2 regions of the Loigolactobacillus coryniformis subsp. coryniformis KCTC 3167 genome follow, and region 2 is predicted to be linked to the other one. Evidence: predicted binding sites of a transcription regulator. Region 2 holds the regulator's gene; the other holds the start of a gene.
What was found. Region 2 encodes HrcA, which represses chaperone genes, less so after heat shock. Its sites were predicted from a motif close to TTAGCACTCNNNNNNNNNGAGTGCTAA; they were not measured.
Positions count from the first base shown of each region.

Region 1: the regulator HrcA is predicted to act here: its motif matches at 1,479-1,505, upstream of clpP (ATP-dependent Clp endopeptidase proteolytic subunit ClpP).

Region 1 is NZ_CP017713.1:2,154,431-2,169,774, reverse strand. It holds gene whiA (DNA-binding protein WhiA) at 1-223, shown strand, start outside; gene LC20001_RS10745 (thioredoxin domain-containing protein) at 272-784, opposite strand; gene clpP (ATP-dependent Clp endopeptidase proteolytic subunit ClpP) at 861-1,442, opposite strand; gene LC20001_RS10735 (alcohol dehydrogenase catalytic domain-containing protein) at 1,560-2,546, opposite strand; gene LC20001_RS10730 (TMEM175 family protein) at 2,691-3,263, shown strand; gene LC20001_RS10725 (SDR family oxidoreductase) at 3,346-4,194, shown strand; tRNA gene LC20001_RS10720 (tRNA-Arg) at 4,335-4,406, opposite strand; gene rpoN (RNA polymerase factor sigma-54) at 4,549-5,850, shown strand; gene LC20001_RS10710 (sugar-binding transcriptional regulator) at 6,020-7,057, shown strand; gene gap (type I glyceraldehyde-3-phosphate dehydrogenase) at 7,095-8,117, shown strand; gene LC20001_RS10700 (phosphoglycerate kinase) at 8,263-9,474, shown strand; gene tpiA (triose-phosphate isomerase) at 9,537-10,292, shown strand; gene asnA (aspartate--ammonia ligase) at 10,418-11,425, opposite strand; gene LC20001_RS10685 (IS1380 family transposase) at 12,280-13,590, opposite strand; gene LC20001_RS10680 (ClC family H(+)/Cl(-) exchange transporter) at 13,821-15,344, shown strand, end outside.
Region 2 is NZ_CP017713.1:1,412,579-1,427,922, forward strand. It holds gene LC20001_RS06975 (PolC-type DNA polymerase III) at 1-1,627, shown strand, start outside; gene rimP (ribosome maturation factor RimP) at 1,902-2,375, shown strand; gene nusA (transcription termination factor NusA) at 2,395-3,564, shown strand; gene rnpM (RNase P modulator RnpM) at 3,592-3,897, shown strand; gene LC20001_RS06995 (L7Ae/L30e/S12e/Gadd45 family ribosomal protein) at 3,887-4,192, shown strand; gene infB (translation initiation factor IF-2) at 4,206-6,749, shown strand; gene rbfA (30S ribosome-binding factor RbfA) at 6,901-7,254, shown strand; gene truB (tRNA pseudouridine(55) synthase TruB) at 7,430-8,344, shown strand; gene ribF (riboflavin biosynthesis protein RibF) at 8,372-9,328, shown strand; gene hemW (radical SAM family heme chaperone HemW) at 9,325-10,467, shown strand; gene hrcA (heat-inducible transcriptional repressor HrcA) at 10,660-11,700, shown strand; gene grpE (nucleotide exchange factor GrpE) at 11,720-12,361, shown strand; gene dnaK (molecular chaperone DnaK) at 12,394-14,250, shown strand; gene dnaJ (molecular chaperone DnaJ) at 14,554-15,344, shown strand, end outside.

The DNA of each region.
Region 1 (15,344 bases), 740 kb from region 2:
AGTGGAGAATATTAAGTTTATTGAACAGGTCGCGGGCTTAGATAGCCTGCCGCAAAAGTTGCAAGAAATTGCTATTTTACGTTTAGCTAATCCTGATATTACGTTAAAAGAATTAGGTGAGCGGGTTCCTAGTGGCGCAATCTCTAAGTCAGGAATCAACCACCGCTTACGTAAATTAATGCAAATTGCCGATAACTTACGGGCGGGTAAAGTCACTTCGTAAGCTGAAAAAGCCGATCAAACTATTTTATTAGTTTGGTCGGCTTTTTGATTAGATCAATTTGGCTAATTCTTCAGTTGTAATGTGTTCGTCAAAAATCGCTTCTCCAATAATCACAGTTGGGACAAATTGAATGTTAGCGGCTGCGGCTTCATTTAAAACTAAATCGATCATTGCTTGGTTTGGCTGCAATTTAAAACCAAAATGTTGTTTAATGTAAGCTTCAATTTGGGTGTCGTTTAATTGTTCGCCCCACTCGGTTTGTTGTGCAAATAAAATTTTAATTGCGGCGTAGGCTTGTTCCGGTTGGTCATAGGGTAAGTGATGTTGGGCTAGATTACCTTTTCTTAGGGTCACTTTAGGTTTGTCGAAAAGTTTGAAAACTCGTTTGATTCGGCCGCTGGCCACTGCAGGTTCTAAAATGGGGGCGGCCTTTTTAAACCAGGTTTTGCTATAGGGGCAGCGCAGATTGATAAATTCAATCACAGTGATCGGCGCATTAATATCGCCGACAACTAACCCGCGCTGACTGATCTTAGTTAAATCGATCGCAGATGTATCCATAATCAGTACCTCCATTTTTGAATGTCTACTACTAAAAATACCCTACCAACAATTGCCGGTAGGGTACAGAAATAAACTATTTTTGATTAACCATGATATCGTCGATCAAACCATAATCCTTAGCTTCTTGCGCAGTTAAGTAATGGTCACGGTCGGTATCTTTTTGGATCGTTTCAAGATCTTGACCAGAGGATTCAGCCAAAATTTTATTTAAACGATTACGGGTCTTCAAGATTTCGCGTGCAGCGATCTCAATTTCAGTTTGCTGACCTTGAGCACCACCTAAAGGTTGATGGATCAAGACAGTTGAGTTAGGTAAAGCAAAACGCTTGCCTTTAGTACCAGCTGTAAGTAAAACGCTGGCCATTGAAGCAGCCATCCCCATAGCAATCGTTTGAATATCGGATTTAACGAAATTCATTGTATCGTAGATTGCTAAGCCGGCTGAAACTGAGCCACCAGGAGAGTTGATGTAGATTGAAATATCTTTTTCAGAATCTTGGGCGTCCAAGAATAGTAGTTGGGCGATGATCGAGTTGGCCATTTGGTCGTTAACTTCACCAGATAACATGATGATACGGTCTTTTAACAGACGTGAATAAATATCATAAGCACGTTCGCCTCGTGAAGATTGTTCAATGACTGTAGGAACTAACATAGTGTGACCTCCTAAAGTTTCAAGTTTAAATTAATTTTAGCACTCAATTAAGTGTAATGCTAGTTTAGACTATTGGTCAAAAAAGGTCAAATATTTAGTTGCTAAATATTTGAAAAATTAATCGATTCTTGCCACAAGCTTGCCACTGATTAAATGTTGTTTGAGCGCCTGTAGGCCTTGGGGAATCTGTTCGAAGGACAAGACATGATCGATCATTGGATCAAGTTTTTTAGTCACAACGAGTTCACCTAAAGCAGTTGCCATTGTTGCTAAATCCGCTTGTTGCTGTGGATTATGACTTTGATGAGCACCACCTAAGTTAACACTAAGGACACTTTGACCATAACGACCGAGATCATAATGACTTAGATCAGGTTCACCGACGATCGTGACTAGCGCGCCATTGTAAGCCAACCGCTGTAGATCAGCAGTCGCCTCGGTAGAACCAATCGTGTTGATGATCAGATCAACGCCGAGTCCCTGAGTCAATTCTTTGATCGTTGCGGTCACATCAGTGGTTTGATAATCGATAATATGGTCTGGCTGTAAGCTTTGTACAAAAGCGCGTTTACGCGCCGAAACCGTGGTATAAACGGTCAAACCAATTTGTTTGGCCAATTGAATGGCAATTCCGCCGACACCACCAGCACCGGCGTGGATCAAAACGGAATGCCGATTGGTCAGATTAGCTTTACGGTAGACAGCGGCATAGGCAGTCATGGCGCCACAAAGTAGGGCGGCGGCTTGCTCATAACTTAATCCGGTGGGCATTTTGGCGACGGCATAACTTTTGACCACCGCGTATTCGGCAAAGCCGCCATTTTTAGTCAGGTCACCGTGATAAAAAACACGTTCGCCAGCTTTAAAGCCAGTGACGGCAGCACCAGTTGTGACGACTTCACCAGCAACATCCAAGCCAAAAATATGCGGGAATTGCCAATTTGTATTACCTTCTTCCACTAATTTGTAGTCCACTGGATTTAAACCAACGGCGTGGACGCGGACAAGAACTTCATCTGCAGCGGGCTGTGGTTGAGGCTGTTCCCCGAGTGTTAGCGCATTGAGTTCATGGGCAGTAGCTGAATTTACATACAGTGCCTGCATTTTGATCACACTACTTTCTAATTAATCACTGACTAAAAGTATAGCACAAGTAAGCGAAACAACTCCTGAGCTCATTTATGGTGAACATGCTATTCTATGTTTGAAAAAATATCGTAAGTATTAAATTCAAGGAGTTGAGGTTAAATGTCTAAAAGTCGTGTGGAAGCTTTTACTGATGGCGTAATCGCCATTTTGATCACCATTTTAGTGTTAGATCTACGGCCACCAGAAGGTGTATCGTGGTCAGCGTTACATCAGTTGATCGAACCTTTTTTAGCGTATGTGGTTAGTTTTGTCGCGATCGCTATCTACTGGAATAACCATCATCATCTCTATCAAACCGTCAAAAGGATTGATGGCATTGTATTGTGGGCTAACACCGCCTTATTATTTTGGCTTAGTTTGTTGCCATTTGCGACTGCCTGGGTCGGCGAAAATTTGACTGCGATGTTGCCCGAATTGAGCTATGCAATTGTCTCGTTTATGTGCGGATTGACCTATAATTTACTTGATTGCTGCTTAATTCATGCCAATGGACAAAATTCACGGGTGGCAGTCATTTCACAACATGATCATAAACGCTGGTTATCGCTGTTGATTTATTTCATCGGCTGCTTATTGACCTTGGTTTGGCCGCCAGCTGGCCTGGTAGCTAGCATTGTGGTTTCGATTCTGTGGTTTATTCCTAATCGGCGCGTTGAGCAGGAATTCCGCTGAAAATAAGCGCATGCGTATTTATTGTTTTGCTACGCCGGACTTGTTATTTTGAACTTAATCCTAATAAAGAGGTGGTTCACAGATGACAGAACGGCAGCCCAAAGAAAATTACTTGATCAATGACAGTAGTAAAAATGTGACGCCAACACCTGAGATCGACCATCCCACTTATCGACCAGCGGATAAACTTAAAGACAAAGTTGCCATTGTTACTGGTGGTGATAGCGGTATTGGTGCCGCAGTGGCATTATTGTATGCGCGCGAAGGGGCAGATATCGTGATCGTGTATTATGAATCAACTGACGATGCTCAAGCAATCAAGGATAAGATCACTGCATTAGGGCGGCGTGTGTTAGTTTGCCAAGGCGATATTGGCGAACCAACTTTTGCCCAGCAAGTGGTGGATCAAACGATGCAAACTTTTCAACACATTGATATCTTGGTCAATAATGCAGGGGAACAGCATGTCCAAGAAAAAGTGGGTGCACTAACTGATAGTCAGTTTGAGCGTACTTTTCGAACGAATATTTTTGGTCAGTTTTATCTGACCAAAGCAGCGCTACCATATTTAGCGGATCATAGCGCAATCATCAATACGACCTCAGTGACGGCCTTCAAAGGAAATCCACTTTTGTTAGATTATTCATCGACCAAAGGTGCAATTGTTTCTTGGACCCGTGCCTTAGCGCAAAACGAAGAACTATTAAAACGTGATATCCGAGTTAATGCAGTTGCACCGGGACCGATTTGGACACCATTAATTCCCGCAACTTTTCCGCCAGATAAATTAGAAAATTGGGGTAAAACCCCAATGGGACGCGGTGGCAAAGCTTATGAATTGGCACCAAGCTACGTATTCCTAGCTGCAGTGGACAGTAGTTTCATCACTGGTCAAACTATTCATGTCAACGGCGGCACCTTTCCTGGATAAAACAAAATCACCCGACTTATGCAAAAATGCACAGTCGGGTGACTTTTTTGGTATTAAATCATCAAGTGGGAGCTTCAAATTTTATCGCGATAATTAAAAAACGCCTTGCATCAACAAGGCGCCGAACTCGAAATTATTTATGCGCCTGGAGGGAATCGAACCCCCATCTCAAGAACCGGAATCTCACGTGATATCCATTACACTACAGGCGCATCTGAACAACATAAATAATCTTACCGGAAATCTGCATAAAAAACAAGTCCTAATACAGAAAAAATAATCTATAGCCAAATTAAAGTAAGTTGACTAAAATAGAGAGTAACTTAGCACGGTCAAACGAAAGGAACGGTCAACATGGCATACCAACAGGGACTTAGTCAGCAACAAAAACAAGTCCAAAAGCTTGCGATGACGCAGCAATTGCAACAATCGATCCAGATTTTGCAATACAATGCCGATGGGTTACAACAGTTCTTACAGCAAAAAAGTTTAGAAAATCCGTTGTTAGCAGTACGCCACACAACACAGGGCCAAGCTAATTTAAGTGGTAGTCAGCGCCGCGTTGATAATTTTATGAATGCAATTCCGGACACGACGCAATCGTTATTCGACTATTTATTAGAACAAGTTCATTTGACCATGCGCGATACGCCGTTGCGTGATCTAGTCTTGTTTCTATTAGAATATGTCGATCTTAACGGCTACTTACGGATCACCAATGAAGAGATCAGTGCTAAAACGGGTGCTGATGCGGTGCAGATTTTAGATGCCATCACATTATTACAGCAGTTAGATCCGCCTGGTGTAGGTGCACGTAACTTACAAGAAAGCTTATTGTTGCAGACAGAAAGTGATAATAGTGCGCCTAACTTGGCTTATATTGTTTTGGAGGAAGATTTCACTAATTTTGTCGAACGCAAGTGGAATGTGATCGCGACCAAATATCGTGTTGATATTGCTGAGATTCAGCATATTTTCGATTACGTGCAGACGTTGACCCCACGGCCGGGTGCTGCCTTTAGCCAAACCCAAAACAATTTTGTGCGTCCTGAGTTGGTGGTTCACGCACAAGGGGATGAGCTACAGTTAAATTTAACTAATGAATCACAGCCACAGCTAGTTTTTCAGCAGCATTATTTTGATCGTATGCTGAAAACCAATGACCGCGAAGTGACTGAGTATATGAAAGAAAAAAAGCAGGAGTTTGAATGGTTACGAAAAAGTGTTGGGCAGCGCGGAAACACGATCCTTCGTGTCGGCCAAGAAATCATTCAACGGCAGCATGAGTTCTTTTTCAATGTAAAACGACCACTGAAGCCGTTATTATTACGCGATGTAGCGACCAAGCTAGGTGTTCACGAGTCAACGGTCAGTCGCACGGTGAATGGGAAATACTTGCAGACTGACTTTGGCATTTTTGAATTAAAGCATTTCTTTACCAATGCTGTCGGCAACCAACAAGCCGATTCCGCAGCTAGTGTTAAACAACAATTACAGGATCTGATTGCAGCAGAAGATAAGCATAAGCCATTATCGGATCAACATCTGGTAGCTTTATTGGGTAAAGCTGGAGTGACAATCTCGCGAAGAACGGTTGCCAAGTATCGCGAAAGTCTTGGTATTGCAGCCTCATCAAAGCGAAAGCGCTTCGATTAATATCCTTGATTTATCGGGGGTTGAGCCTTGCATTTCAGCAGTGGTCTTGTTATAATATTTTTGTGCTTGAGGAGTGGACAGATTGACTGTGCACTTTACTTTTTGGCCATGATGGGTCATTATACGACATAGTTGGACGATTATAGTCCCACTAAGGAAGAGGATCAGCATGCATCAGGAATTAGCCTGGCTAGAAATTTTGGCGCCGGACTTGATCGACGTGGTTAAACAGCGTTACCAAGTGTTGCAGTCCATTTATTGGCTGGCACCAATTGGTCGGCGGTTATTAGCCCAAGAACTCAACATGAGCGAGCGTGCATTACGAACCGAAACTGATTTTTTACGGTTACACGGTTTGATCACAACTTCTAAGTCTGGTATGATTTTGACCACTCAAGGTGAAGAAGCGTATCAAAGCTTAACAACTGTCATGGAGCGTTTGCTCGGTGTACATTCGAAAGAAAAACAACTGAGTAAAGTGCTCGGTATCGATCATTGCTTGATCGTAGCTGGCGATTCCACCAAGTTACCGAAAGTTCTGACCGATATGGGCAAGTTAGTTAATGAAACGCTGGACGTTATTTTGCCCAAAGGTGAGAACGTTATTGCGGCAATGGGTGGCACAACAATGGCTAATGTAGCTAATTCGTTGACGCCAAAATTATCGCAGCAGCGGCATTTGACTTTTGTACCTGCTCGTGGCGGCTTAGGTGAAGCAGTTGATATTCAAGCAAATGCAGTTTGTGCGCGTATGGCGGTCCATACTGGCGGCGAACATCGTGTGTTGTATATCCCTGAACATGTCAGCGAACAGACTTATAAACCTTTGTTAGCCGAGCCTGCGGTTAAAGAAGTGTTACAGTTAGTTGACAAAAGTTCGGCGGTGGTTCATAGTATTGGTGAGGCAATTCCAATGGCAAAACGCCGGGATATGTCTGCTGAAACGATAGCCATGTTGCAACAAAGACAGGCGGTTGGCGAAGCGTTTGGTTATTTCTTTAATCAAGCGGGAGAAGTCGTTTATAAGATTCCTCGAATTGGTTTACAACTTCGCGACCTTGAAAGAATTCCCAGTGTGATTGCTGTTGCTGGTGGCGCAAATAAAGCAGCTGCTATCAAGGCATACACACAACTAGCACCCCATCAGACGTGGTTGATCACGGATGAAGGTGCCGCAAACTTGATTTTAAAAGGGGTAACCCTTTAAAATAAATTTTTTATTTCCTAAAGGAGGAAATTTAGGCATGACTGTAAAAATTGGTATTAATGGTTTTGGACGTATCGGCCGTTTAGCTTTCCGTCGTATCTTCGAATTAGGTGCTAAATCTAACGATATCGAAGTTGTCGCAATCAACGACTTAACTTCACCTGCTATGTTAGCTCATTTATTGAAATATGATTCAACACATGGTACTTTTGCTGGCGAAGTTAGCGCTACTGACAATGGTATCGTTGTTAACGGCAAAGAATACCGTGTATATGCTGAACCTAAAGCACAAGATATTCCTTGGGTTAAAAATGACGGCGTAGATTTCGTCCTTGAATGTACTGGTTTCTACACATCCAAAGCTAAATCACAAGCTCATTTGGATGCAGGTGCAAAACGTGTCTTGATCTCAGCTCCAGCTGGTAGCGATTTGAAGACAGTTGTTTACAACGTAAACGACGATGTATTGACTGCTGATGACACAATTGTTTCAGCTGGTTCATGCACAACTAACTGCTTAGCTCCTATGGCTTACTTCTTGAACAAAGAATTTGGCGTTGAAGTTGGTACTATGACAACTATCCATGCTTACACTTCTACACAAATGTTATTAGACGGCCCTGTTCGTGGCGGTAACTTACGTGCAGCTCGTGCAGCTGGTGTTAACACTATTCCTCATTCAACTGGTGCTGCTAAAGCTATTGGCTTGGTTATCCCAGAATTACAAGGTAAATTACAAGGCCATGCACAACGTGTTGGTGTTGTTGACGGTTCATTAACTGAATTAGTTTCTATCCTTGACAAAAAGGTTACTGCTGACGAAGTTAACGAAGCTATCAAGAAGCATACTGAAGGTAACGAAAGCTTTGGCTGGAACGCTGACGAAATCGTATCAAGTGACATCATTGGCACAACTTACGGTTCAATCTTCGACCCAACTCAAACAGAAGTTACAACTGCTGGCGACAAGCAATTAGTTAAGACTGTTGCTTGGTACGACAACGAATATGGCTTCACTTGCCAAATGGTTCGTACTTTATTGAAATTCGCTACTCTCTAATCCGTTAGAACTAGTAGGTTTCAAAACCGCATAATGCTTTAAAAAAGGCGGAGGGAGGTTGACTCCCTCTGCTTTTTTTGTTGGTCAGCGCGCAGGGCCCGCGGGCTGGCAACGACTAAATAGTTAAAATAGGAGGCTATTCACTATGGCTAAATTAATCGTTTCTGATTTAGATGTTAAAGATAAAAAAGTGTTGATCCGTGTAGACTTTAACGTACCGATCAAAGGTGGCGTTATTGGTGACGATAACCGGATTGTTGCTGCATTACCAACTATCAAATATGTGGTTGAAAATGGCGGTAAAGCAATCTTGCTTTCTCACTTAGGCCGGATCAAATCTGACGAAGATAAAAAAGAATTAAGCTTACAACCTGTTGCAACTCGCTTGGCTGAATTATTGAACCAACCAGTTACTTTTGTTCCTGTTAACGAAGGTAAGAAGCTTGAAGATGCTGTTAATGCAATGACTGCTGGTCAAGTACTTGTTATGGAAAACACTCGTTTCCAAGACATCGACAATGACTTTGGCAAGCGCGAAAGCAAAAACGATCCTAAATTAGGCGAATACTGGGCTTCATTAGGCGATGTTTTTGTTAATGATGCATTTGGTACTGCTCATCGTGCCCATGCTTCAAACGTTGGTATCGCAACTGCTATGAAAGCTAAAGGCCAAAAAGTGGCTGCCGGCTTCTTAATGGAAAAAGAAATCAAGTTCTTAGGTGATGCCGTTGACAATCCTAAGCACCCATTTGTTGCCATCTTAGGTGGTGCCAAAGTTTCTGATAAGATCGGTGTGATCGATCATTTATTAAGCAAAGCTGACAAAGTTATCGTCGGTGGCGGTATGACTTATACGTTCTATGCTGCTAAAGGTTTAAGCATTGGTAAGTCATTGGTTGAAACAGATAAAATTGATTTAGCTAAACAAATCATCGACAAAGCTGGCGACAAGTTAGTCTTGCCTGTTGATAATATTGTGGCTAAAGAATTCAATAACGATGTACCTAGCAAGGATGTTGAAGGTAACATTCCTGATGGCTACATGGCTTTAGATATCGGCGAAAAGTCAATTGCTGAATTTAAAGATGTGCTTAAAGACGCTAAGACAGTTGTTTGGAACGGCCCTATGGGTGTGTTCGAAATGAGCAACTACGCTAAAGGCACTTTGGAAATCGGCAAGTTCTTAGGTACTTTAACTGATGCAACAACCATCGTCGGTGGTGGCGATTCAACTGCAGCAGTTAAACAATTAGGCGTTGGCGACCAATTGACTCATATCTCAACTGGTGGCGGTGCTTCACTTGAATACCTTGAAGGTAAAGAATTACCTGGTATTGCTGCTATTTCTAATAAATAAATTTAACAAATCTGGTGTATCTGGCACCAGGTTTACATAACAGACATGAAAGGATGTTACAAATGCGTAAACCAATCATTGCGGGTAACTGGAAATTAAACAAGAACCCTAAAGAAACTGCTGAATTTGTTGCTGGCATTAAAGGCAAGTTAGCTGACGCTACTAAAGTTGAAGCTGTTATCGGTGCTCCTGCCGTTGACTTACAAACTTTGATCGATGCTGCTAAAGGTACTGATTTAAAAGTTGCTTCTGAAAACAACTACTTTGAAGATGCTGGTGCTTTCACTGGCGAAACTTCACCAAAAGTTTTAGCTGAAATGGGTGTTAACTACGGCATTATCGGCCATAGCGAACGCCGCGAATATTTCCATGAAACAGATGAAGACATCAACAAAAAAGCACACGCTTTGTTCAAAAATGGGGTTACACCAATTATCTGCTGTGGCGAAACTTTAGAAACTCGTAAAGCCGGCAAGGTTGACGAATGGGTTTCTGGTCAAATCAAAGCTGCTTTGAAGGGCTTATCAGCTGAACAAGTTGCTTCTGCAGTTATTGCTTACGAACCAATCTGGGCAATCGGTACTGGCGAAACAGCTACCCCAGAACAAGCACAAGAAGTTTGCCATTTGATCCGTGAAACAGTTGCTGGCCTTTATGACCAAACAACTGCTGAAAACGTACGGATTCAATATGGTGGTTCAATGAAACCAGCTAACGTTAAAGAATTAATGGCACAACCTGATATCGACGGTGGCCTTGTTGGTGGCGCTAGCTTACAACCTGAATCATTCTTGGAATTGGTACATTACCAAGACTAATTTAAGCTTTTACGAAGAAGCAGGGACGCCTGCTTCTTTTTTTTACTTAAAGGCACAATAAAAAGGGAGTTACGGCAATATTTATGTCGTAACTCCCTTTTTAATATGATAGCCTGAAGCAAGGACTACAGGATGTGAATGTCGTGCGCAGCACATTCATCCAGCATTTCTTGTGGCCAGACACTAGCTTGGACTTCACCAACGTGTGCTTTGCCTAATAGCAGCATACATAAGCGTGATTGACCGATCCCACCGCCAATGCTGTAAGGTAATTCACCATGCATAATTTTTTGATGGAAAGGCAAATGTAGCCGATCTTCTGCGCCAGCAATTTTTAATTGCTTAGCCATTGCGACTTCATCGACCCGGATACCCATACTAGATATTTCTAGCTTGCAGTCTAAGGGTTCGTACCAGAAAATCAGATCACCGTTAAGTGACCAGTCATCGTAATCAGGAGCGCGGCCGTCATGGCGCTTGCCAGATTTTAAGGCCCCACCAATTTGCATAATAAAGACGCAACCAAATTCCTTGGCAATAAGGTCTTCACGTTCCATTGGCGTCTTATCAGGCCAACGATCCTCTAGCTCTTGCGTTGTAACGAAATGAATTTCATCGGGTAGGTGATGAACAGCGTTAGGGTATTTATACCAAACTTCGTGCTCCATATGCTTGATTACTTTAAAGATTTGGCGAACCGTTTGTTGAAGGGTCGCAATTGTACGTTCCTCTTTTGTAATTACTTTTTCCCAATCCCATTGATCAACGTAGATTGAATGAAAATTGTCGAGGTCTTCATCTTTACGAATGGCGTTCATGTTAGTGTAAAGACCCTCGCCAGGTTGAAAGCCAAAACGACCTAGAGCGTTACGTTTCCATTTAGCTAAACTATGCACGATTTCCATAGTTTTAGTTGGCATGTCTTTCATGGTAAATGAAACTGGTGATTCGATGCCATTTAAGTTATCGTTTAGACCGGTGGCACGATCAACCATCATTGGTGCTGAAACGCGGGATAAGTTGAGTTGTTTACCGAATTCATCTTGAAAGGTCTCACGGATATAGCGAATGGCTTCTTGGGTTTGGCGGACAGATAATTTTGGATCATATTCAGTTGGAATAATTAAATGCATATTAGTATCTCCTTGTCGGGTATTAATTTAACTTAAGTGAAAAGCCGCTTAAGCAGCTTGCTTAATTTTTAATTGTGTGTAAGTACATTATTTATTTGGCTTCGGCCGATAAATATTAACCAAATAACGTAATGACTTACTTTTTAACCTGATTTCGTGGCGAAAAAAATAGTCCTTTTCATCCCCGATCAAGGGACGAAAAGGACTATTTTCGCGGTACCACCCAAGTTGCTCGCTAAACGAGCCACCTTACTAAGCGCACAATCATGCGCCTCCGGATGGTAACGTACCGGTCACGGCGTAGCCTACTAGTTATCGTTCAGCCCGCGATCAAAGAAAGGGTTATTCCAAAACGCTGTTGCCTTATCGAGTTTCCACTGATCTCGACTCACTGTCAGGACGACGAATCGTACTTGTCTTTCTTATTATCTTTTAGTTATTAATTAAAAGATTAACATTATTTGCTGTGATAATAAATAGTAAAATGAAAAAATAATGAATTTAGATGAGAAATTAGTGGCATAAAGCCCGCTAATTAAGGCATTGCGCAATAAAAAAAGTTTTCAGCTTTTTTTGTTTTTGCTATAAAATAGGTTGATTGCTAAAAAGATGACCGTAGGTAATTTGTTTAGTTGATCCAAACACATTTTTACCCGAATTATTCATACGAGGTTTAATATCGGCATACCGCACAATTTTGGACCAATTCTCGTGCTGCTATGGTGTAGTCAAACCAAGATGTACTGTTTTTGCTAAAGGCTACCAAATTATGGGGCTGGATAAATTTTTGATCCTCAATTTTGAGCATACTTGCCCCTTGGCCGAACCGACTTTTTTTGATTTATTGCACCAGTTTAGCCCCACTGTAGCGCTTGGATTCGAGCTAACAGTTGATAAAACAAATCCTGATAGACGTGGTGGCGGCTTAATTTTAGATAAAGTTGCCGGCCGCTGGTCACCAGCTTACCCGCTACTTTAAACAGCCATAAGCGCAAGGTTGTAACCTGTAATCGCTGATGTTGTACAGGCAACAATTGGCGCATCAAGCTGACTAAATTATAAGCGAGGACACTGAACATCATGCGGGCATAATTTGGTATAAATTGCGAGCTAGTCATTTTATCCAGGTAAAAGCCAGCCTTGGCTTCCTTGATATAATTTTCCATTTGGCCCCGTTGATGATAGGCTTGAAACGCATCTTCGGCGACAAAACTCGTTAAATTGGACACAAGGTATTCATGTTGAAATAACAATTCACCAGCTGGTCGAGTTGATTTAATATAGATCTGGCGCGGCTTAGGCCATGATCGGGCTTGATAAGACGCGCGATAATAATGGACCTCGGTCTCAGTCCAATTCTGCTCATCACTGATCTGAACAAAACGTTCAGCCAGTTGGTTCAGCCGCCGATTGGCTTTCAGGCGGATCAAGTAAAAAGTGTCGTTGGCTTCACAAGTTTCGTATAATTCTGGAGTCGCAAAGCCACTATCCCCGCGGACCAAGATATCAGCGTTCGGTTTGACTTGATGATAGTGCTGTAGTAGTGGTGTGATAAAGGGGGCAATATCCGTACTGGTATAAACATTACCTGGGCGCAATTGAGCCTTTAAACAGTGGCCCGTTTGCCCGTCAAAAGCGACCAGCGGATGGTAACCCGTGGTACCGTAATGCGCATTAAAGGCCGTTTTTTCCTGATGACCATGAGTATCGGCGTGAGTCGAGTCAATATCGAGGATCAGCTGTTGTTGCTTGGCGCCAGTCCACGCTTGGTCAAGCAATGCTTGATTCAACGTTTGTAATGAGGTGATGGTCTGCTCGTCACAGCGTTGCCAAAAACGGGATAATGACGGTTGTGAGGCCAATTGCGGTTGTGCCAATAGTAATTTAAATGTGGGGTCATCGCGCAAACTGGTGGCAGCTAGATCGGCCGGGTAACCGGCGATCAACTGCAGCACGACCTGTTCTAGTAGACTAACGTTGCTGTAACGAGCGTAATGGCGCTGGTCATCAAAATGGACTAATTGATACGCTAAGGTCGTGAAATTGAGTTGCGCCATTAATTCTTTGACCAACACTAGCCCAGCATCAGTGGAAAGTTCACCACCAGTGTGCGAAATATGTAATTTAGGATTGAAATTAACTCGTTTTTCCGGTAAAGTTGCCATGAGAAGGACCTCTTTCTTTTGGTGGATAGCTGACTTGTGGTGAATCAACTATACCAAATCGGAGGTTCTTTTTCTGCACTAAAAAGGTGAAAAATAAAAAACACAGTACCGCCCATGATACCGGGGTGACACTGTACTTGGAGAACTTATGGTGAATAATTCAGGTTTTAAGTTGTTAGTTAAAATGTTATATTAGTTTAGTAATGTATTTTTTAGAAGAGGTGTATTACTTGCAAAGGTTAAAACAATTTGATAATACACGCTTAAAATTTATTTTAAAAGGGCTATTAGTCGGTTTATTAAGTGGTGTAGTGGTGAGTATGTTTCGTTGGCTGATCGAGATCAGTTTACAACAAGCAATTCAGTTGTTTCAGTGGCTGCATTTCCAGCCAGTTTGGTTGTTAGCTTTGCCGGTTATTAGCATTGCGTTGGCCTGGTTGATCGGAATGTTGGTCAAAGGAGAGCCGAATATTATGGGTTCAGGCATTCCACAGGTTGAAGGTCAACTAGCTGGTGACTTAACGATTCCGTGGTGGCCGGTTTTATGGCGTAAATTCGTCGCTGGTGTATTAGGCATTGGGCCAGGTTTGTTTCTTGGCCGTGAAGGGCCTTCGATTCAATTAGGCGCCGCTGTTGGACAGGGTGTGGCGACTCGGTTAGGTCGTTCAGATTCGGAAAAACGAATTTTACTGGCTAGTGGCGCCGCCGCTGGATTATCAGCTGCCTTTAGCGCACCAATTGCCGGAACGTTATTCGTACTGGAAGAAATTTATCATAATTTTTCGCCGTTAGTGTGGATGACTTCATTAGCCAGCGCGATCGCGGCTGATTTTATTTCGTTAAACTTTTTTGGTCTGACGCCAGTTTTACATATTCATTATGCTTACAGCTTTCCACTGGCGTTATACTGGCAACTGATTATTTTAGGAATTGTGTTGGGCTTGGCGGGCTTTTTCTATCAACGGGTGCTGCTGGCCTTACCTAAATGGTACAGTAAGCTCAAGTGGCTACCACGATATTTCCAAGGTGTGATTCCGTTATTGCTAGTGATCCCAATTGGCTATTTTTGGCCGCATGCATTAGGTGGCGGTAATCTAGTGATACTTGGATTAGCAATTAAGCTACCTTCATTTTGGCCATTATTAGCGTTGTTTTTATTGCGGTTTATCTTTTCCATGATTTCCTATGGCTCAGGTTTGCCTGGGGGGATTTTTCTGCCTATTCTGACTTTAGGCGCGTTGATTGGTGCATTGTTAGGGACATTGTTTACTCAATGGCAGTGGATGCCCCAAATCTATATCATGAACTTCGTTATTTTTGCCATGGCTGGCTATTTTGCTGGCATTGGTAAGGCACCGTTTACGGCGATTTTATTGATCACGGAAATGGTCGGTGATCTACGTCATTTAATGCCATTGGCACTAGTTTCACTAGTGGCCTATATCGTTGTTGATGTGTTGGGTGGTGCGCCAATCTATGAATCGCTATTATCGCGGTTAAACTTCGGTAATACCTTAGCGCGGATGAGCGGCAAAAATGATCGCCTCGAGATGCCAGTTTTTGCTGGCAGTCCGCTGGAGGATAAGCAAGTCCGTGATGTAAAATGGCCACAGGAAAGTTTGTTGATCGCAATACGGCGGCAAAATCGTGAAGTGATCCCTCATGGTGATACCTTATTACGCGCTGGTGATACGTTGATCGTTTTGACTGCCCATGAGCGACGAGGTATAGTTCGACGGAAGTTAATGCAGGTT
Region 2 (15,344 bases):
GATTAACGCTTTGCCACCACATTATCGCTGTGCCCAATGTCATTATTCAGAGTTTTATACTAAAGGTGAATATGGCTCTGGCTATGATTTACCGGATAAAAAGTGCCCGAATTGCGGCGCTGAGCTGGAAAAAGACGGTCACGATATTCCTTTCGAAACTTTCTTAGGTTTTACCGGGAACAAAGTGCCGGATATTGATTTGAACTTCTCTGGTGACTACCAGCCGATCGCCCATAACTACATGAAAGTGTTGTTTGGCGAGAATAACGTCTTCCGTGCCGGGACGATCGGTACCGTGGCCGATAAAACCGGTTACGGTTACGTTAAAGCTTACGAGCGTGATACCGGCCAAACTTATCGTGGCGCCGAAGTTGACCGTTTGGCTAAAGGCACTACCGGCGTTAAACGGACCACTGGGCAGCATCCCGCGGGTATTTTGATCGTCCCTGATTACATGGATATTTATGATTTCACGCCGATTCAGTATCCAGCCGATGACCAAAACGCATCGTGGCGTACCAGTCATTTTGATTTCCACTCGATCCATGACAATATTTTGAAAATGGATATTCTGGGCCATGATGATCCAACGATGATCCGTAAACTTCAGGATCTGTCGGGGATCGAACCAAAATCGATCCCACCAGTTGACCCCAAAGTTATGTCGTTATTTTCAGGTACCGATGTTCTCGGCGTCACACCAGAGCAGATCGGCTCCAAAACGGGGACGTTAGGCATTCCTGAATTTGGGACGCGTTTTGTTCGGGGCATGTTGGAAGAAACTAATCCGACGACCTTCTCTGAATTGCTGCAGATCTCTGGTTTATCTCACGGGACCGACGTGTGGTTAGGTAACGCCGAGGAATTGATCCAAAAGGGGATCGTCACTTTGAAAGACGTTATCGGTTGTCGTGATAATATCATGCTGGATCTGATCCACTATGGGATGGATGCATCGATGGCGTTCAATATTATGGAACACGTGCGTAAGGGCCGCGGTATCCCCGATGATTGGCAGCAAGCGATGCGCGATAACGGTAACGTGCCCGATTGGTACATCGATTCATGCTTGAAGATCAAGTATATGTTCCCGAAGGCCCATGCGGCGGCGTATATTTTGATGGCGCTACGGGTGGCGTACTTTAAAGTTTATTACCCGATTTTGTACTACGCGGCCTATTTCACTGTCCGGGCGGATGATTTTGACCTCGTGGCAATGTCGCGCGGGAAAGACGCAGTCAAGTCAGCGATGAAAGAGATCACTGATAAAGGTATGGACGCTTCGGCTAAGGAAAAGAACTTGCTGACCGTGTTAGAATTAGCCAACGAAATGTTGGAGCGCGGCTTTAAGTTTGAAATGGTCGACATCACCCGTTCTGATGCGGCTGAATTTTTAATTGAGGACGACGGCAAAACGTTGTTAGCGCCATTCCGCGCAGTGCCTAGCTTAGGCATGAACGTCGCCAAGCAGATCGTATCGGCGCGCGAAGAAAAACCATTCTTGTCTAAAGAAGATTTAAGTAAGCGCGGGAAAGTGTCGAAAACATTGATCGATTACTTGACTGAAAATCGCGTCTTGGAAGATTTACCAGATGAGAATCAGTTATCCCTGTTCGATATGATGTAAATAAGCGTGTAAGTTGCGTCAGAACCGAATTTGTGGTAATATAATGAATGTATTTAGAGACTTTGGTCGAGTGAGCAGCGATGCTCACTCTTTTTATTGGATAAAGTGAGTTTTACCAAAGGCAAAAACGTTGCCAGTACAGTATTTAGCGCAACAATGCACCATTATTGAGCAGCAATTGTTCTACGTTTAATAGGACTTTTAAGCTTTTTTAAAAAGATTAGGGGAATTATTTTGCCGGAACAAACTAAAATTGCGAAAAGGAGGCAATGGTTTGAGCTCGGTTGTTGAAAGAGTCCAAGATGTTGTCCAACCAATCGTGGACAGTCATCAATTTGAATTAGTTGATATTGAATTTGTTAAAGAAGGTAAGAGCTGGTACTTACGGGTTTACATTGATAAACCTGCCGGCATTACCCTTGAAGATTGTGCTATGATCAGTGAAAAAATTAGTGAAACGCTGGATTCAATGGATCCGGACCCGATTCCGCAAGCTTACTATCTAGAAGTTTCGTCGCCAGGCGCTGAACGACCTTTAAAAAAAGAAGCTGATTATCAGCGCGCTTTAAATAGTTACATCCATATTTCATTGTACCAAGCAGTTAATGGGACAAAAATTTATGAAGGTACTTTGACGGCGGTAACGCCAGAAGAGCTAACGTTGTCAGTTAAAATTAAAACTCGGCGTAAGGAATTTACATTTGCGCGTAAACAGATCGCGCAAGCTAGATTAGCCATCGAATTTTAATCGGGAAGGAACAATTACCATGAGCAAGGAAATGTTAAGTGCATTAGATGCCCTTGAGTCTGAAAAAGGCGTTAAAAAAGAAGTTGTCATTGAGGCGCTGGAAGCTGCATTAGTCTCGGCTTACAAGCGTAATTATGGTCAAGCACAAAATGTGGAAGTTGAATTTGATCAGAGAAAAGGCGACATTCACGTTTATGCGGTTAAAGAAGTAACGGACGAAGTGTTCGATTCACGTTTAGAAGTTAGCCTAAAGGAAGCTTTGGCAATCAACGAAGCTTACGAAGTCGGCGATGATATTCGTTTTGAAGTCACACCAAAAGATTTCGGACGGATCGCTGCCCAGACGGCTAAGCAAGTCATCATGCAACGAGTTCGTGAAGCGGAACGTAGCATTATTTATGATCAATATATCAAGTATGAAAATGAGATCATGCAAGGGGTCGTGGAACGTCGCGACAGTCGGTATATCTACGTTAATTTAGGCAAGATCGAAGCTATTTTGTCTAAGAGTGACCAAATGCCGAACGAACATTACGAACCGCATGATCGCATCAAAGTTTATGTGACCAAAGTTGAAAATACACCAAAAGGACCACAAGTCTACGTTAGTCGGACTCATCCGGATCTAGTTAAACGGTTATTTGAACAAGAAGTTCCGGAGATCTATGATGGCACGGTGGAAATTGTGTCAATCGCTCGTGAAGCCGGCGATCGGACTAAAATGGCTGTTCGCAGTCATGACGCCAACGTTGATTCGGTTGGGACCTGTGTTGGCCCACGTGGTCAGCGGGTACAAGCCATCGTCAATGAATTATCCGGTGAAAACATGGATATCATTGAATGGGTGGACGATCCAGCTGAATACATTGCGAATGCATTGAATCCAGCCCAAGTCGTTGATGTCACTTTTGATCCTGAAAATGACAAAGCCGTTACGGTGATCGTGCCTGATTATCAATTATCATTAGCCATCGGTAAACGGGGCCAAAATGCGCGTTTAGCTGCCAAGCTAACGGGTTATAAGATTGATATCAAGTCAGAAACTGAGGCTGATGAATTGGCTAATACTGCGTCAACGACTGAAGCTGCACCTGCTGAAGAAGCAGCTTCTGCGGCAGAGCCAGAAACGGCGCCAGCAACTGATGACGCGCCAACTGTCCCTGATGACGCAGCTGATTTAAACGACTAATCAACGGAAAAGGAGCAAAACTTGAGTATGAAACCAAGAAAGATCCCGATGCGTAAAGATGTCGTCAGCAATGAAATGAAACCAAAAAAAGAAATGGTCCGTGTGGTTCGCAGCAAAGAAGGCGAAGTCGCAATCGATCCGACTGGTAAAAAGTCGGGCCGGGGCGCTTACGTTTCACTTGAACCCACTGCCGTTGAAGAAGCCGCAAAAAAGCATATCTTAGATAAGGCTTTGAATGCCACCGTTGACGATGATTTTTATAGCGAACTATTAGCTTATGTGAAACATCAAAAAGCGCGTAAAGAACTTTTTGGCGATAAAAATGGAAAATAATCAAAAAGCACTAAACCTGCTAGGATTAAGTTTACGAGCAGGTGCATTGACAATGGGTGAAGGCTTAGTTTTAAAAGCGATCCAGCAACAGAAAGTGATGTTGGTGTTGGTCGCAGCTGATGCTAGTCAGGCAACACGTGATAAATTTAGCGCTAAAGGCGATTTTTATCACGTACCAGTAATAACAGCCTTCACGAAGGAAGCAATGAGTCAGGCGCTAGGCCGACCGCGTACGATCGTTGGGATCACCAACGCCGGGTTTGCCCGCCGACTTATTGCCTTACTGAAAACGTAGGGAGCGTGAAGATATGGGTAAAAAACGTATCTACGAATTAGCGAAAGAATTAGATGTCCAATCAAAAGTAGTGATTGATCGGGCGAAAAAAGCTGGAATCGATATTAAGAATCATATGTCCACGATTGACGATGCGCAAGAAAAAGTATTGCGTAACGCGATCAGTGGCGGAAAGGTGGCCAATACGCCAAATACTCAGCCGGTGGATCACACCAAAAAGGCAGCGCCAGCACCTCAGGCAGCACGCCCACAACAACCGACGCGTAACGAACACAGTCATGACGCGCATACACCTGCACATAATGACCGTGATCGCAACCAACCAAACCGGAATTACCAAGGCCAACACAGTAACAACAACTCAGGCCAACGTAGTAATCAAAACCAGCATGGTAACAACAATCATTCACAAAATCGTAATGATCGTTATAACCATAATAACAACCACAATAACAAGCCACGGGTATCAGCTAGCAATAACCGGGTAGCACCAAACCCACAAAATCGCGCTGATAACCGGGCACCAGTAAATGCAGCAAAACCAATCAGTTCGGCTAATTCTACGGTAAGAAGCAGCAATAACCGTAATCAAGGTACCGTTGGCGGCAACACTGCTGGTGGTAATCGTAATAGTAGCAGTCGCTTTGGTAACAATAATAGTAACCGTGGCGGCCGTGGTGGTAACAATCGTTTTGGTGGCAATGCTGGCGGCGGTCGTTTCAACAAGAAGCGCAATCGTCGTAACAAACGCCAGAACCATTCTGTTACGCCACCAACAACGCGGAAAGAACGGGCTTTGCCAGAAGTATTACAATACACTGAAGGCATGAACGTTCAAGATATCGCTAAGTTGATCCACCGTGAACCAGCCGAAATCATCAAAAAATTATTCATGATGGGCGTTATGGTTAACCAAAACCAGTCGTTAGAAAAAGATACGATCGAAGTTTTGGCAGCGGATTATGGCATCAAAGCTGAAGAAAAAGTTCAAGTAGATATTTCTGATTTGGATAAATTCTTTGCTGCTGAAGAAGCGAATACTAGTTATCAAGAAAAGCGGCCACCAGTTGTTACGATCATGGGGCACGTCGATCATGGTAAAACAACCTTGCTGGATAAGTTACGCCATACTAGTGTGACTGAAGGCGAAGCCGGCGGGATCACCCAAGCAATCGGTGCTTATCAAGTTAAGTCGAATGATCGTTTGATCACGTTCTTGGATACCCCAGGACATGCGGCCTTTACTGATATGCGTGCACGTGGCGCTGATGTGACTGATATTATTGTTTTAGTTGTTGCCGCTGATGATGGCGTAATGCCACAAACGATTGAAGCCATTAACCATGCGAAAGCAGCTAATGCGCCAATTATCGTTGCGGTCAACAAAATCGATAAACCGAATGCTAACCCGAACCATGTGATGGAACAATTGACTGAATATGAATTGATTCCTGAAGACTGGGGTGGCGATACGATCTTCGTTCCAATTTCAGCTAAGTTTGGTAAGAACCTAGATGAATTATTGGAAATGATCTTATTGGAAGCTGACATGCTGGAATTGAAAGCCAATCCTAAGCAAAAAGGTGCCGGTACGGTTATCGAAGCGCGTTTGGATAAAGGTAAGGGTGCTGTCGCATCGTTATTAGTTCAACAAGGGACTTTACGCATCGGTGATCCAATCGTTGTCGGTAACACGTTTGGTCGTGTCCGCGTTATGACTAATGACCGTGGTCGTCGGATCAAAGAAGCTAAGCCATCAACACCAGTAGAAATCACTGGTTTAAGTGATGTACCAGAATCAGCCGATAAGTTTATCGTCTTTGATGACGAAAAAACAGCACGGGCTGCTGGTGAAGAACGGGCTAAACAAGCTGTTTTGGCTCAACGTAACCGGACGAAGCATGTCACATTGGACAATTTGTTTGAAACCATGCAAGAAGGTCAACTTAAAGAAGTCGATATTATTATCAAAGCTGACGTTCAAGGTTCAGTTGAAGCTTTAGCTAATAGCTTGCAAAAAATCGATGTTGAAGGCGTGCGGGTCAATATCATCCATGAAGCCGTTGGTGCGATCAATGAAAGTGATGTCACCTTAGCTGCTGCAAGTAACGCGGTTATCATCGGTTTCAACGTTCGTCCAACACCACGGGCTAAAGACCAAGCTAGCACCGAAGACGTTGATATCCGCTTGCATAACGTTATCTACAACGCAATCGATGAAGTAGAAACTGCGATGAAAGGGATGCTCGAACCAACTTACCGCGAGAAGGTTATCGGTCAGTTAGATGTACGGCAAACCTACAAAGTTTCTAAAGTTGGCACGATTGCTGGCTTTATCGTGACTTCAGGTGTGGTCAAACGTGATTCTGGCGTTCGCTTAATTCGTGATGGCATTGTCGTTTACGAAGGTAAGATCGCTAGCTTGAAGCATTTGAAAGACGACGTTAAAGAAGTCAAACAAGGTTTCGAAGGTGGCTTAATGATCGAAAACTACAACGACGTCAAGGAAGGCGACCAAATCGAAGTCTTCATCATGGAAGAAGTTCCCGTCGAATAGTTTTAGATACGTTTAGACCATAATTGTGTAATAGGGCCATGTTTCTTGCGGCGAGTAGTTTGCCACAAGAATGGTCACCGACTGGAACATCAAAATTTATTAGTGTATTTGGCTAATAAATCACCTTAATTGTGTAATAGGAGGTAGCGTAATGGCACAATATCGGATTGGCCGTGTTTCCCAAGAAATTCAAAAGGAAACAACGGACATTTTATTGAAGCGTGTGCGTGATCCCCGGGTCGCAGGCGTCACCATCACTGGCGTTAACGTCACTGGCGATTTACAGCAAGCGACGATCTACTACAGTATTCTTTCTGACAAAGCCGGCGACGGTGAAAAAGCACAGCGCGGCTTAGAGAAGGCTACCGGCTTAATTCGGATGGAATTAGGCCAACGGATTCGCTTATTTAAGATTCCTGAACTGACTTTTGCTCGGGATGAATCTGTTCAGTACGGTAATCGAATCGATGAACTGATCAATCAGTTACATCGGGAAGAGCGTTAAGTTAAAATTTAGCAGACCTTGAGCAATTTTGCTTCAGGTCTGTTTTTTTGCGCTATTTTGTTGGCCGACTAGTGACCAGGCTAAATGTGCTATAATGATTTAGTTTGTAAGAGTCATGAAGATTAAGACTTTTACGGTGAGATAGCCATGTGAATCATGAAGGCGGAGGAAAATAATGAACGGAATTCTACCACTATATAAACCACGCGGCATGACCAGCCACGATTGTGATGCCCAACTGCGGCGCTTATTTCATACGCGTCGTGTCGGTCATGGCGGCACATTGGACCCAAATGTGGACGGGGTGCTACCGATCTGTATTGGGACTGCCACTAAGGTCGTTGACTATTTGGTGGCCGGCGGCAAAACTTATCAGGGTGAGGTAACGTTGGGTTTTGCGACCACGACTGAAGATCTGGATGGTGAGGTGGTTGAAAAAACACCACTCACCGCTGGCTTTAGTACGGCTCAGATCGATGCGCAAATGCAAACTTTTATTGGAACGATCACGCAGATCCCGCCGATGTTTTCTGCGGTTAAGGTTAAAGGTCGCCGGCTGTATGACTATGCTCGGGCTGGTGAAACTGTCGAACGGCCACAACGGCAAGTGACGCTAACTGATTTTAAACGCTTAAATGAACCAGAATTTGACGCGGTTGCCGGGACACAGAAGTTTCGTTTTGAGGTCAGCTGTTCTAAAGGGACATATGTGCGTACTTTAGCCGTTGATCTTGGCCGTAAACTAGGTGTTGCGGCGGTGATGTCAGCACTGACTCGGGTACAAAGTGGTGGCTTTACTTTAGCCGATACGATTGATCTGGATACCGTGGCAAAATTAAGTGCTGAAGATAAATTGGCAACGATTTTGCGCCCAATGGAGACGGCCCTAAGCGCTTATCCACAAGTTGAGTTAACGGCAGAACAGTGGGCAAAGGTGCAAAATGGCGCCTTTTTACCGCGAGCGGAATTGACACAATTAGATGAAGTGATCGCGTTAGTTTATGATCAAAAAATCAAGGCCCTTTATCAACCGCATCCAGAGTACCCGCACTTATTTCAACCAGTTAAAATGTTTCTGGCAAATGAATAATTCTATTTAGATTGGAGTCAAGGTTTAATGAAGATCGTACGAATTCATCATCCATATACTGTCGATCAAATTAGTGCGACGCCAGTGATTTTGGCGTTAGGCTTTTTTGATGGGGTGCATCGTGGTCACCAGACTGTGATCAAACGGGCCGCGACCATTGCCCGGCAACGGCAAATACCCTTAGCGGTGATGACCTTTAATCAGCATCCTGGCTTGGTATTCCACCAATTGGATGCCGAACAAATGAAGTATTTAACGACGCCTGCGATGAAAGCTGATTTGATGGCGCAATTAGGTGTCGATATTTTATATATTGTGGAGTTTACGTCTGCGTTTGCGGCATTATCACCCGCTGATTTCGTGGATCAATACATTGTTGGACTGCACGCTCAAGTAGCGGTTGCTGGTTTTGACTATACTTTTGGTCCTGAGCAGGCGACGATGCAAGATTTACCCCGTTATGCCAATGGGCGTTTCGATGTGGTTGAGGTCGCTCAGCAGCAAGATAATGCGGCTAAAATCAGTTCAACGCGGATCCGGGCAGCAATTAAGGCTGGCGATGTGGATCAAGCAAATCGGCTGTTAGGTTATCCCTACCGCAATGTGGGCGTCGTGGTACATGGCGTGGCCCGTGGGCGAACGATCGGCTTCCCCACACTGAATTTAGCAATCGATCCTGCACAACATGTGCCGGGGATCGGTATTTATGCGGTTAAATTAGCCATTGCTGGCCGCTGGTACACTGGCATGACTTCGATTGGCCGTAATGTAACTTTCGGTGATGATAACGCAGTTACAGTTGAGATCTATGTTTTAGACTTTGATCAAATGGTCTACGGGGAACAGGTACAAGTTGCGTGGTTCTCGCGGCTACGCGGGGAAATAAAATTTGCGGATGCTACTGGCTTAGTTCAACAATTACAGCAAGATAAACAGCATACTCAGGACTATTTTACTCAGCATAGTGGGCAGGTGACACTATGACCGGTGCCTATATCCACATTCCTTTTTGTGAGCATATTTGCTATTACTGTGATTTCAACAAAGTTTTTTTGGCAGGACAACCGGTAGATGATTATGTGGATTGTTTGTTACAAGAAATGTGCTTAGTTACGGCCGCTCATCCTGAAAAAACAATTGATACGTTATATGTCGGCGGCGGCACACCGACAACCTTGACGCCGGCGCAATTAGATCGTCTACTAACCGGTATGCAGGAGATTTTACCTTTTACTGGTCAAGAATTCACTTTTGAAGCCAATCCCAATGATCTACTAACTACGGATAAACTAGCGGTATTGCATGCCCATGGTGTTAACCGTTTAAGTATCGGAGTGCAGTCATTTAATGATGACGTGTTGAAAAAGATTGGGCGAATCCATCGTAGCGCTGATGTTTATACGGCGATTGCAAATGCACGTAAAGTTGGTTTTGAAAACATCAGTATTGACTTAATTTTTCGCTTACCGGGTCAAAGTATGGCTGATTTTACCGATAGTTTGGATAAAGCGATTGCGCTGGATCTACCACACTATTCAACCTATTCATTGATTCTGGAACGAAAAACAGTTTTCTATAATTTAATGCGGCAGGGTAAATTACATTTACCTTCAGAAGATGTTGAAGCTGATATGTATGAGTTGGCTTTGGAAAAATTTGCGGCTGCGGGACGACCTCAGTATGAGATCAGTAACTTTGCACGACCAGGCTACGAATCACAACATAATTTGACCTACTGGCGCAATGACAATTATTTCGGCTTTGGTGCCGGTGCCAGTGGTTATTTAGGTAAGGAACGTTACCAAAATTTTGGTCCGATCCAACAATATTTAACCCCGCTACATGAGGGACACGTGCCTGTCTTGCAACGGCATGTCTTGCCGCGTAGTGAACAAATCGAAGAAGAAATGTTTCTTGGGTTAAGAACGGTTGCTGGTGTCGACAAAGCACGCTTTGCCGCTAAATTTAGTTTACCGATGGCAGAACTCTATGGGACGACGATCGCTGAATTAGTGGCGCGTGGGCTGTTAGCAGAGGATGAGCAACATATTCATTTAACCCGACGTGGTGAATTTATGGGGAATGAAGTTTTTCAAGCTTTCTTATTGGATGACGAAACTTAGCCATTTGTAGCGCAACTTTAACCCTGGAAAGTGAGCGGGTTTTTAGTGCTGAGCGATTTCTCCGTCGTAAGACTGATTTTGGATAATTTAGCGGAAAAACCAGCTGTTGCCTTGACTTAAACGTGTGGAGTTGGTATATTAATAATTGTGTTAGCACTCAAATGTATCAAGTGCTAAAAAGAGGTGGTTCGAATGCTGACCAAGCGACAACTGGTTATCTTAAAGGAAATCGTCCGTTTGTATACTGAAAGTGGTCAGCCTGTCGGTTCTAAAAAGCTGCTCGACCAACTACCCATGCATGTCAGTTCAGCAACCGTTCGTAACGAGATGGTCCGTTTAGAAGATATGGGTTTGATTGAAAAAACGCATTTGTCTTCAGGGCGGGTACCATCGACTAAAGGGTATCGTTACTATTTAGATCATTTAGTTGAACCAAGTAGTGTTGATGCCAACGATTTAGCGGTGATCGAAACGTCATTTGATCAAAGCTATCATCAAATTGATCAGATCATTGCGCAGTCAGCCAAGATTCTTTCGAGTTTGACGAGTTACACCGCTATTTCATTAGGCCCTGAGTTACGCGATGCACGGTTAACTGGTTTTCGGCTAGTTCCTTTAGGCGACCAGCAAGTTATGGCGATTTTAGTCACTGATAACGGGGCGGTGGAGAATCAAATCTTCAATGTTCCCCGGGAGCTGGATAGTGAGAGCTTAGAGAAGGCCATTCGAATTATCAATGATCAATTGGTCGGTTTATCGTTGACTGGCGTGATCAAGCGTCTGCATAGCGATATTCCCCAGCTTTTGACCCAATATCTGATCACGCCAACTGGCTTTTTGGATATTTTTGGTAACGTCTTGAAAAAGGCGGCCCAGGAACGCTTTTATGTGGACGGTAAGATGAACTTGATCAATCCGGCCACCGTCAAAAATGTTGATCAATTGAAATCATTGTATAGTTTGATCGATCAAAACGATGATTTAGCTAAATTGATCGGTGTCCCTGATCGGTCCATTGAAGTGCGACTTGGTGACGAACTAACTAGCGATTTACTGCGTAACTTTAGTTTGATCACTGCCACTTATGACGTGGGCGATCACGGCAAAGGGATGATCGCATTATTAGGTCCCACAAGTATGCCATATTCACGGATGATCGGTTTACTCGATGTTTTCCGCGAAGAATTGGCTAAAAAAATAACTGATTATTATACCCATCGCGGGGATGAGTGATCATTGGAGGTGAATTTGTTTGGCTAAAAATGAACAAGCCGCAGCTGAAGATGCTTTAGCACAAAACGCTGATTTTCCTTCAGAGAAGGATTTAACGGCAAGCACAGCACCTAAGAGTGCCAGCGCAACTTCTGCAACAGCTGATTCAGCCGCGGATTCAGCAACTGATGCCACTGCAGAAGCAACTTCTGCGGCAGCAGATCCACAAGCTGAGCAGATCAAGACGTTACAAGAAAAAGTTGACGCGACGGAAGACAAGTATTTACGGGCAGAAGCTGAAATTCAGAATATGAATACACGTTTCAAAAAGGAACGCGAGCAATTGCTTAAGTATGAAGGTCAGGATCTGGTAAAGGATATTTTACCAGTGATCGATAACTTGGAACGCGCCTTAGCAGTTGATGTCAATGATAAGAACGGTGAACAATTGAAGAAGGGTGTCCAAATGGTTTATGATCATTTGGAACGGACTTTGAAAGATCATCAGATCATTGAGATCGCGGCTGCCGATCAGGCCTTTGATCCGACCATTCACCAAGCGGTACAAACCGTTGCTGTGGAAGGTGATCAAAAACCTGATACCGTGGTACAGGTATTACAAAAGGGCTATAAGCTCAAAGACCGCGTCTTACGACCAGCAATGGTCGTTGTCGCACAATAAAAATAAAAATTGGTAAAAGAGGTTAGAAATTTATGGCTAAAGTAATTGGTATTGACCTCGGGACGACTAACTCAGCCGTTGCCGTTCTTGAAGGTAACGAACCAAAAATCATTACAAACCCAGAAGGTAACCGGACAACACCATCCGTTGTTTCTTTTAAAAATGGTGAAACACAAGTTGGTGAAGTGGCTAAACGCCAAGCAATCACTAACCCAAATACAGTTGCTTCGATCAAACGTCATATGGGCGAAGCTGGCTACAAAGTTGATGTTGATGGCAAATCTTATACCCCACAAGAAATCTCAGCAATGATCTTGCAATATATCAAGAAATTCTCTGAAGACTATTTGGGCGAAGAAGTTAACGATGCGGTTATTACCGTACCGGCATACTTTAATGATAGCCAGCGTCAAGCAACTAAAGATGCTGGTAAGATCGCCGGCTTGAACGTACAACGGATCATCAACGAACCAACTGCTTCTGCCTTAGCTTATGGCTTGGACAAAGGCGATGCTGATGAAAAAATCTTAGTTTACGATTTAGGTGGCGGTACATTTGACGTTTCTGTACTTGAATTAGGCGACGGTGTCTTCGAAGTTCTTTCAACTAATGGTGATACACACCTTGGTGGTGACGACTTTGACCAAAAGATCATCGATTGGTTAGTTGCTGAATTCAAACAAGATAATGGCATCGATCTTTCTAAAGATAAGATGGCCTTACAACGTTTAAAGGATGCTGCAGAAAAAGCTAAGAAAGACTTATCTGGTGTTAACGAAGCTCAGATCAGCTTGCCATTTATTTCTGCTGGTGACGCAGGTCCATTGCATTTGGAGAAAACTTTGACTCGTGCTAAATTCGACGAAATGACTGCCGATTTAGTTGCCCGGACTAAAGTACCATTTGATAATGCTTTGCGCGATGCTAAATTAAGCTTAGGCGACATTGATAAAGTCATCTTAAACGGTGGTTCTACACGAATCCCAGCTGTTCAAGAAGCCGTTAAACAATGGACTGGTAAAGAACCAGATCGTTCAATCAACCCTGATGAAGCCGTTGCCTTAGGCGCTGCTGTTCAAGGTGGGGTTATTACTGGTGATGTTAAAGACGTTGTTTTACTTGACGTTACGCCATTGTCATTAGGTATTGAAACTATGGGCGGTGTCTTCACTAAGTTGATCGATCGTAACACAACGATCCCAACCAGCAAGTCACAGGTCTTCTCAACTGCTGCTGATAACCAACCAGCCGTTGATATCCATGTCTTACAAGGTGAACGGCCAATGGCAGCTGACGATAAGACCTTGGGTCGTTTCCAATTGACTGACATTCCTGCTGCACCTCGTGGTGTACCTCAGATCGAAGTTAAATTCGATATCGATAAGAACGGTATCGTTAACGTTTCGGCCAAAGATATGGGCACCCAAAAAGAACAAAAGATCACGATCAAGAGTTCTTCAGGTCTTTCTGATGAAGAAATCGAACGGATGCAAAAAGAAGCCGAAGAAAATGCTGAAGCCGATAAGAAGAAGAAAGAAGAAGTTGATTTACGTAATGACGTTGAACAACTCCTCTTCACAACTGATAAGACTTTGAAAGAGTTGAAAGGCAAAGTATCCGATGACGAAATCAAGAAAGCAGAAGATGCTAAGGATGCTTTGAAGAAGGCTCAAGAAGAAAACAACTTGGACGACATGAAGGCTAAACGCGACGATTTGAATAAGATCGTACAAGATTTATCCGTTAAAATGTATGAACAAGCTGCTAAAGAGCAACAAGCTAAGGGCGGCGACGCTGCAGACCAAGCAACTGGTGATGCTAAGAAAGATGATGACAACACCGTTGATGGTGACTTTGAAGAAGTCGACCCCGATAAAGATAAAAAATAAAGAGTGTGCCATAAGGCGGTCAGCTTCTGGAATATAACCTAGTTTGTTAATAAGAGACACAGCGTGGCTCGTTTTGCAAACGTAGTTATATGGAAGAAATTGCCTTATAAAACACGTTTATGCTTAACAAAACGAGCAGTATATCTTTTCCAACAAGAAGCCAAAGCCATCGCGGCTTTTGGCTTTTTGTTTTAATCTATGGTATGCTTGATGAAGTTTTTAATGGTAACGGAGTGCAGTTTGACGCTTGTTTTGGCAAGTTTCGTCAAATTTGCGTAAATTTCTAGGAGGTTCTTAATACGCATGGCGGATAAAGATTATTATGAGACTTTAGGGGTTAGCCGCGACGCCTCACAAGATGAAATAAAACGCGCCTACCGTAAGCTTTCAAAGAAATATCATCCTGATTTAAACAAGGCACCAGATGCTGAACAGAAATTCAAGGATATTTCGGAAGCTTATGAAGTTTTAGGTGATGCTGATAAACGTGCGCAGTATGACCAATATGGTTCAGCTGGTCCACAAGGTCAAGGTGGCTTCGGCGGCTTTGGTGGTGGCCAAGACTTTGGTGGTTTTGGTGGCGGTCAAAGCTTTGGCGGTTTTGACGATATTTTCAGTCAGTTCTTCGGTGGTGGCGGTGGTCAACGCTCAAATCCAAACGCACCACGGCAAGGATCTGATCTGCAATACCAGATGGATCTTAAGTTTGAAGAAGCGGTTTTTGGTAAAGAAACCACGATCTCTTATACCCGCGAAGCGATGTGCCATACTTGTAATGGGACTGGCGCTAAACCAGGGACAACACCTGATACTTGTCATAAATGTCATGGCTCTGGCTATATTCAAGTCACACGGCAAACGCCATTAGGTCGGATGCAATCACGTGAAGTCTGTGATGTTTGTCATGGTACCGGTAAAGAAATCAAAGAAAAGTGCCCAACTTGTCATGGCTCTGGTCACGAAGAAGAACGCCATAGTGTTAAAGTCAAAGTCCCAGCTGGGGTTGAAGATGGCCAACAAATGCGTTTGTCGGAACAAGGTGAAGCGGGAGAAAACGGTGGCCCTTACGGCGATCTATTCATTGTTTTCCGCGT